DNA from 2 places in the Streptomyces sp. NBC_00076 genome. Region 1 is predicted to be linked to the other one. Evidence: riboswitches for the same ligand, from Rfam matches in the RefSeq annotation. Region 1 holds a riboswitch; the other holds the start of a gene.
What was found. Region 1 has a riboswitch for S-adenosylmethionine ahead of thrC (threonine synthase). Riboswitches for the same ligand answer to the same signal wherever they lie in the genome.
Positions count from the first base shown of each region.

Region 2: another riboswitch for S-adenosylmethionine. It lies ahead of OHA64_RS12870 (aminotransferase class V-fold PLP-dependent enzyme); the one in region 1 lies ahead of thrC (threonine synthase).

Region 1 covers NZ_CP108242.1:4,841,131-4,845,335, reverse strand. Annotated here, with positions in the region: gene OHA64_RS21850 (trehalose-6-phosphate synthase) at 1-541, opposite strand, end outside; gene OHA64_RS21845 (glucosyl-3-phosphoglycerate synthase) at 662-1,606, opposite strand; SAM riboswitch class I at 1,794-1,934, shown strand; gene thrC (threonine synthase) at 1,952-3,235, shown strand; gene OHA64_RS21835 (MoaD/ThiS family protein) at 3,349-3,624, shown strand; gene OHA64_RS21830 (cold-shock protein) at 4,055-4,205, shown strand, end outside.
Region 2 covers NZ_CP108242.1:2,812,041-2,816,245, reverse strand. Annotated here, with positions in the region: gene OHA64_RS12880 (cytochrome bc complex cytochrome b subunit) at 1-251, shown strand, start outside; gene trpD (anthranilate phosphoribosyltransferase) at 391-1,455, shown strand; SAM riboswitch class IV at 1,527-1,643, shown strand; gene OHA64_RS12870 (aminotransferase class V-fold PLP-dependent enzyme) at 1,821-3,182, shown strand; gene OHA64_RS12865 (Lrp/AsnC ligand binding domain-containing protein) at 3,256-3,537, opposite strand; gene OHA64_RS12860 (rhomboid family intramembrane serine protease) at 3,534-4,205, opposite strand, start outside.

The DNA of each region.
Region 1 (4,205 bases):
ACTCCGGCGGCGCCCACGGCGTGTGCGAGAAGTGGCCGATCCGCAGGTCCGGGCGCAGTTCCCGGAGCAGGCCCGGGACCAGCGTCAGGTGGTAGTCCTGGACCACGACCGACGCGCCCTGCGCCGCCTCCTCGGCCAGCGCCTCGGCGAAGGCCCGGTTGTACGTCTCGTACGACGCCCACTGCCGCCGGAACTCCGTGTCGAAGACCGGCTCCAGCGGGGTCTGGTACAGCATGTGGTGGACGAACCACAGCACCGAGTTGGCGATGCCGTTGTACGCGTCGGCGTGCACGTCGGCCGGGATGTCCAGCATCCGCACGCCGTCCTCGCCGACCCCGCGCCGCACCGCCTCCCGGTCGCCGTCACCCAGCGCCGAGCACACCCACAGGGAACCCGCGTCCGAGCCGATCGCGGACAGCCCCGAGACCAGCCCGCCGCCGCCCCGTTTGGCGTGCAGCGAGCCGTCCTCGCGCACCTCGTACGAAACCGGGCCGCGGTTGGACGCGACGAGTACCTGAGCAGCACCGCTGGTGGAGGCCATACGCCACAACCTAGCCCGGCCCGGAAACGCTCAAACGTACGGATGACCTTCGCCACGGACCGTAGAAGCACGTACTACGGTCCGCGTCACACGGCGATGGCATACGACGGCACACCCGCGTCAGGCGACCTTCCGTGCCGTGTACTCCGCGATCTCCGCCATCGGCGGGCGCTCCTCCGTGTCGACCGAGTAGGTGCGTGGCTCGAAGCCGTCCCCGCTCCGTTCGAACTGGGTGAGGGAGGGCCGGATGAGGTGGCCGCGGGCCAGCCGGAGCTGGGCCGTGCGGTAGATCGCGGCGGACATGCGGCCCAGCGCCTGTCCGTCCTGGTGACGGTGGATGCGCACGCCGATGTCGACCTGGGCGAGGGCGTCGAGGCCCACCAGGTGCAGGGAGTCGACCAGCATGCCCAGCTCGATGCCGTACCCGACGGGGAACGGCAGCTGTTCGAGGAGGGAGCGGCGGGCCGCGTACTCACCGCCCAGCGGCTGGACGAAACCGGCCAGCTGCGGCCAGTGCATGTTCAGCAGTGGGCGGGCCATCAGTTCGGTGACCCGGCCGCCCTGACCGGCGGCGCCGCCCAGCGGACGGTCGTACATGCCCTTGACCAGGTGGACCCCGGGGTCGGTGAGCAGCGGGCCCACGATCCCGGAGACGAAGTCCGAGGAGAACTCCTTCAGGTCGGCGTCGATGAAACAGACGATGTCGCCGCCGGTGACGAGGAGCGAGCGCCACAGCACCTCGCCCTTGCCGGGGACGGTCGGTATGCGGGGCAGTATGTCGTCGCGGTGGACGACTCTCGCCCCGGCCGCGGCTGCCACCTCGGACGTGCGGTCGGTCGATCCCGAGTCCACGACGACGATCTCGTCGACGAGCGGGACCTGCTGCATGAGGTCGTGACGGATCACGGCGACGATGTCACCGACCGTCTCCTCCTCGTTCAGCGCCGGCAGCACCACGCTGACCGACTGGCCCGTGGCGCGTTTCGCTGCCAGGATCTTGTGGAGCGGGCGATCGGTCTTCGACCAGGAGCGGGTGCTCAGCCAGCGCTCGACTTCATTCAGCACAGTGCGCGGCTCCTCTGCGTTCTCTCGGCGAGCTGCTGTCCATGGCCTCGTGTGGGCCATGTGATCCATCTCGCGGTTCGGACGGCTATCTCAACTGTCCTGGCCTTCGGTTACAGTCTTGAACAACGCGGATGACCATCGCATGTCGGGGGTCGCCGCCTCGTTTCACCGATCAACAACCACATACCGCTCATCCAGAGGGGCAGAGGGATACGGCCCGATGAAGCCCCGGCAACCCTCCAGTCGGTTCTCGTCACCAGCGAGGCTCCCGACTAGGGAAGGTGCCAAATCCGTCTCACGGCGAAGTGCGTCGTGAGGAAGATGAGGAGAAAGGGCCTCGCCTCCATGGCTGTGCAGACTGATGCAAGCACCACGAACACCGTAGACCTCGGCCCCGCCGCAGCGCTGAGCTGCCGCGAGTGCGGTCACCGCGTGCCCCTCGGCCCGGTCTTCGCGTGCGAGGAGTGTTTCGGCCCGCTCGAGATCGCCTACGACTTCTCCGCCTACGACGCCGAGGAGCTCCGCAAGCGGATCGAGGCGGGCCCCGCGAACATCTGGCGTTACGCGCCGCTGCTGCCCGTCCCGGCGGACGTGGCCGACAAGCCCAACATCAACCCCGGCTGGACCAAGCTCGTCAAGGCCGACAACCTGGCCCGTGAGCTGGGCGTCGACGCCGGCAAGCTGTTCGTCAAGGACGACTCGGGCAACCCGACGCACTCCTTCAAGGACCGGGTCGTCGCCCAGGCCATCGAGGCCGCCCGCGTCTTCGGGTTCACCACCCTGTCCTGCTCCTCCACCGGCAACCTCGCCGGTGCGGTGGGCGCCGCCGCCGCCCGGGCCGGCTTCCGTTCCTGCGTGTTCATCCCGCACGACCTGGAGCAGGGCAAGGTCGTCATGGCCGCCGTCTACGGCGGAGAGCTCGTCGGCATCGAGGGCAACTACGACGACGTGAACCGTTTCTGCTCCGAGCTGATCGGCGACCCGGCCGGCGAGGGCTGGGGCTTCGTCAACGTCAACCTGCGGCCGTACTACGCCGAGGGCTCCAAGACGCTGGCGTACGAGATCTGCGAGCAGCTCGGCTGGCAGCTCCCGGACCAGCTGGTCGTGCCGATCGCCTCCGGCTCGCAGCTCACGAAGATCGACAAGGGTCTGAAGGAGCTCATCGAGCTCGGGCTCGTCGAGGACAAGCCGTACAAGATCTTCGGTGCGCAGGCCGAGGGCTGCTCGCCGGTGTCCGTCGCCTACAAGGCCGGGCACGACGTGGTCCGGCCCCAGAAGCCGAACACCATCGCCAAGTCGCTGGCGATCGGCAACCCGGCCGACGGTCCCTACGTGCTCGACATCGCCCGTCGCACCGGCGGTGCGGTGGAGGACGTGAACGACGAGCAGGTCGTCGACGCGATCAAGCTGCTGGCGCGGACCGAGGGCATCTTCGCGGAGACCGCGGGTGGCGTGACGGTGGGTGTGACGAGGAAGCTGATCGAAAACGGTCTTCTCGACCCGGCCAAGACCACGGTGGTGCTCAACACCGGCGACGGGCTCAAGACGCTGGACGCGGTGGCGGGAACGGGGCTGACCGCGACCATTCGTCCCAACCTGGAGTCGTTCCGTGAGGCCGGGCTCGTCTGAGAGGTAGTCGTCCGTCTGCGGGCCGGTGCGGCCGGTCGCGCCCGCGCGACGGCAGCCGCACATCCCACACAGCCCCGCGCCCTAGGCCAGTAACCCCGACCGGAGGTCACATCGTGAGCGTCAACGTCCGCATCCCCACCATCCTGCGCACCTACACCGGCGGCAAGGCCGAGGTCGCCGCCGAGGGGGGCACCCTCGGCGAGGTCATCGCCGACCTGGAGAAGAACCACACCGGCATCGCCGCGCGCGTTCTCGACGACCAGGGCAAGCTGCGCCGGTTCGTCAACGTGTACGTGAACGACGACGACGTCCGCTTCGAGCAGGGTCTGGAGACCGCGACCCCGGACGGCGCCGGTGTCTCCATCATTCCGGCCGTCGCCGGCGGCTGATCATTACCTTCGGTAACTTCAGTTACCGAGCGTTCATCGAATTGCCCCCTCCGTAAGAGAAGCGGAGGGGGCAATTCAATGTGGTTGAGCGCGGTACAGTTGGGGAAGGCGCCGCCGTTTTACAGGTCGGCAGCCTTGATTTCTTCCTTACGCCCGACAAGATGTAGCCAAAGTGTGCGCCTCTTTCGTGGCTTTTGTGTTCTTTGTGGGGTCCGACTTGCCCCGAATTCAGGTGAATTCTCACCACATTCCGGATCGCTCGCGTCCAGAATTCTCGTCCGATTGACCTGTTGCAGACGGCAGTTGGGCGGATACATTCGGCCGCGGTCGACGCGTTCCGGCGCACGCCCCCAATCATGTGGGGGGTGAGGTCTGACCCGGATCCATGAAGTGTGGATCTGTGCAAGGGCCAGTAATAGGGGAGTTAGGCATGGCTCAGGGCACCGTCAAGTGGTTCAACGCGGAGAAGGGGTACGGCTTCATCGCGGTCGACGGTGGTGCGGATGTTTTCGTCCACTACAGCGCCATCCAGATGGACGGGTACCGCACCCTGGAAGAGGGGCAGCGGGTCGATTTCGAGA
Region 2 (4,205 bases), 2.0 Mb from region 1:
CGCACGGTGAGTTCATCGAGGTGCACGAGCCGCTCAGCCAGGAGCAGCTGCACACGCTCACCGCGCACGAGCAGTACGTGCCGGCCCAGATCGGCCCGACGGTCGACGAGAACGGCGTGGAGCGCAAGGTGAAGGGCTCCGAGAAGCTGCGCGCCAAGCTCAGCGAGGCGTACTACGGCGAGGAGGGGCAGATCCCCAAGCCGAGCGTCGAGGAGTACAAGGAGATCACCAGCGGCCACGGCCACCACTGATCCACCGCGTCGCCACACCACGGCAAGGGCCCCCGTCCGGTCTTCGGACGGGGGCCCTTCGCCGTGCCCGGCGCTGGATAGGGTGGAGCCGACGAGAAGAACGGTGTCCCGGCGTACGGGACCGAACCAGGAGCGGCTTATGAGCGCTGTGACCCCCGCTGGAGGCGGCACCGCGGCGGGCCGTTCCTGGCCCGAGGTGCTGAGCGCGCTGCTCGGCGGCCGGGACCTGAGCGCCGGTGACACGGCCTGGGCCATGGACCGGTTCATGAGTGGCGAGGCCACGGACGCCCAGATCGCGGGCTTCATGGTGGCGCTGCGGGCCAAGGGTGAGACGGTCGAGGAGATCACCGGTCTCGTCGACGCGATGTACGCGCACGCGCAGCCGCTGGACATCCCCGGACCGGCCGTCGACATCGTGGGCACGGGCGGCGACCGGGCCAAGACGGTCAACATCTCGACGATGTCCGCCATCGTGATCGCGGGCACCGGGGCGAAGGTCGTCAAGCACGGCAACCGGGCGTCGTCCTCGGCGAGCGGATCCTCCGACGTGCTGGAGAAGCTCGGCATCAACCTGGACCTGTCGCCCGAGGGCGTGGCCCGGGTGGTGGAGGAGGCCGGGATCACCTTCTGCTTCGCGGCCAGGTTCCACCCCTCGATGCGGTTCGTCGGCGCGGTCCGGCGGGATCTGGGGATTCCGACGTCGTTCAACCTGCTCGGCCCGCTGACCAACCCCGCCCGGGTCACCGCCTCGGCGATCGGCTGCTTCGACACCCGGATGGCGGGGCTCATCGCCGGTGTACTGGCCGAGCGCGGCTCGTCCGCGCTGGTGTTCCGCGGCGACGACGGTCTCGACGAGCTGACCACCACGGCCACCTCCCGGGTGTGGATCGTGCGCGACGGCAAGGTCACCGAGGAGGCCTTCGACCCGCGGCACGTCGGCCTCGAACTGGTGCCGGTGCAAGCGCTGAGAGGCGCCGACCCCTCCTACAACGCCGAGGTCGCCCGCCGCCTCCTGGACGGCGAGAAGGGGCCGGTACGGGACGCCGTCCTGCTGAACTCGGCGGCGGCGCTGGCGGCGCTGGAGCCGACCGGGGCGCCGCTGACGGAGCAGATCCGGGCCGGCATGGACAAGGCCGCGGAGTCCGTCGACTCCGGTGCGGCCAAGCGGACGCTGGAGCGCTGGGCGGCGGCCAGCAACGCCTGACGACGTGGCGATGTCCCGCGATCCGGACACGGGTTGCGGGACCACGATCACTCACGTACGTTTTTGCACCAGGTCATGAGTGACAGTCATGAGGCCCCGGCCGACTGTCCGGCAACCCTCCGTCCGTGGCGGGGTGCCCCGGGTGAAGACCAGGCCGCAGGCAGCGAGGTCTGCGGCAAGCGCGGACCCCTCGCACTCTTCCGAGTGAGCGCACCAGGGGTCCTGGTCGTCGAGGAGCCTTCCGTGAGCCAGCGAATGCGATAGGGCCGCAGAGCCCCGCCTCCGCACCCCCTTTTTCACCTTCACCCACGCTCGAGCCGTACCCGCTCGCGTGGGAACTCAGCTGCCACTCACGGGAGTTCGCCATGTCTGTCCCCACCGCTGTCGCCGCCCAGTCCGTTTGTGCCCCTCTGCCTGTTCTGGGTAGCGATGTCACCGTTCCGCTCGTCACGGGTGGCGAGGTGACCTACGCGGCGCTCGACTACGCGGCCAGCGCGCCCGCCCTGCAGCGCGTCTGGGACGACGTGGCGGCCTACGCGCCCTACTACGGCAGCGTGCACCGCGGCGCCGGCTACCTGTCCCAGCTCTCCACGGACCTCTTCGAGAACGCCCGCGGGACGGTCGCCGAGTTCCTGGACTGCCGCGCCGACGACCAGCTGGTCTTCACCCGGTCCACCACCGACTCCCTCAACCTCCTCGCCGCCGCGCTTCCGGCCGACTGTCAGGTCTTCGTCTTCGAGACCGAGCACCACGCCTCGCTGCTGCCCTGGCAGCACGCCCGGGTCAGCTACCTCGACGCCCCGCGCACCCCCGAGCAGGCGGTGGCCACCCTGGAGCGGGCCCTCGCCGAGCGGGACCCGCACGGCCCGGCCCTGGTCTGCGTGACCGGCGCCTCGAACGTCACCGGGGAGCTGTGGCCGGTACGGGAGCTCGCGGCCGCCGCCCACGCCCACGGCGCCCGGATCGTCCTGGACGCCGCTCAGCTGGCCCCGCACCACCCGGTCTCGGTGCGGGACCTCGACGTCGACTGGATCGCCTTCTCCGGGCACAAGCTGTACGCCCCCTTCGGCTCCGGCGTCCTGGCCGGCCGGGCCGACTGGCTGCGCGCGGCCGACCCGTACCTCGCGGGCGGCGGCGCCAGCCGCAAGGTCACGCGACGCGAGGACGGGGGAGTGGACGTGGAGTGGCACGAGAGTGCCGCCCGGCACGAGGCGGGTTCGCCCAACGTCATCGGCGCCTACTCCATCGCCGCCGCCTGCAAGGCGCTGACGGAGGCCGGCTTCGACACCCTGGTCGAGCGCGAGCGGTACCTGATCGAGAAGGTCCGCACCGGCCTCGCCGAGGTGCCCGAGGTCCGGGTCCTGTCCCTGTTCGGGGACGACGCCCCCCGGGTCGGCGTGATCTCGTTCGTCGTCGACGGCTGGAACAGCTCCCACTTCGCCGCCGCGCTCTCCGCCGAGTACGGCATCGGCGTCCGCGACGGCCTCTTCTGCGCCCACCCGCTGGTCCGCACCCTGCTCGGCAGCGAGCCCCAGACCCAGGGCGAGTGCGGCGCGCCCGAGGCCGCGCCCGGCGAGAAGTCGTTGAACGCCATCCGCGTGAGCTTCGGCGCGGGCACCCCGGACGAGCATGTGGAGCGCTTCGTCACCGCGGTGCGGGAGCTCGTGCGGGAGGGCGCGAAGTGGCGGTACCGGACGGAGGACGGCCGCTGCGTGCCGGCCGTCTGAGAAGCGTTCCGCTCTGGGGCCTGAGGTTCCGTAGGGCCTGGGGCGCTGGGACGGTGAGGCGGTGTTCAGTGGGTCAGGAGTCCAGCCCGATCGCGAACGCCGCCTCCAGGTCGTGCTGCGAGTAGGTACGGAACGCCACGTGCGTGTCCGTGCCCTCCACGCCGGGGATCTTGCTGATCCGGCCGGGGATGACCTCCGCCAGGTCCTCGTGCCGCCGCACCCGCACCATGGCGATCAGGTCGTACGTCCCGGTGACGGAGAAGACCTCACTCACGCTCTCCAGCGAGGCGATCGACTCGGCGATCTCGGGGATCCGGTCCACGCTGGTCTTGATGAGCACGATCGCGGTGATCACGGCTGGTTCTCTCCCTCGGGAGCCGGAGCTGGGGCGGATCTCACTTTAGTCCCACGTCCGAACCGCACCCACGCGTAACCGAACCCCAGCCCGAACCCCACCAGGTGGGCCAGGTACGCCACCCCCGGCCCCCCGGCCGCCTGGCCCGCCGCCAGCCACTGAAGGGCCGCCCAGAAGGGGAGGACGACCCAGGCGGGGAAGCGCAGCGGCAGGAAGAAAAGGAAAGGCAGGAGACTGGTCACGCGGGCCCCGGGGAACAGGTACAGGAACGCTCCGAGGACCGCCGAGATCGCCCCGGACGCGCCGACCAGGGACTGCTCGGAGTCCGCGTTGGCGGCGGCGTAACCGAGCAGGGCGAGGTAGCCGCAGCCGACGTAGAAGAGGGTGAACTGGACGTGGCCCATGCGCTCCTCGGTCATCACCCCGAAGACGTAGAGGAAGAGCATGTTGCCCAGCAGGTGCACCCAGCTGCCGTGCACGAAGAGGGCGGTGGCGGGCGTGAGCGCGGCTCGCGGTGACCCCTCGAACAGCTCGGTGGGGAGCACGCCCCAGCGGTGGAAGTAGGCCCGCTGCGCGGTGAGCAGCGTGTCGCCGGAGCCGTAGGCCGGATTCAGGCCGGCGGCCGGACCGATCAGGAAGAGCAGACAGCACAGTGCGATCAGCCCGTA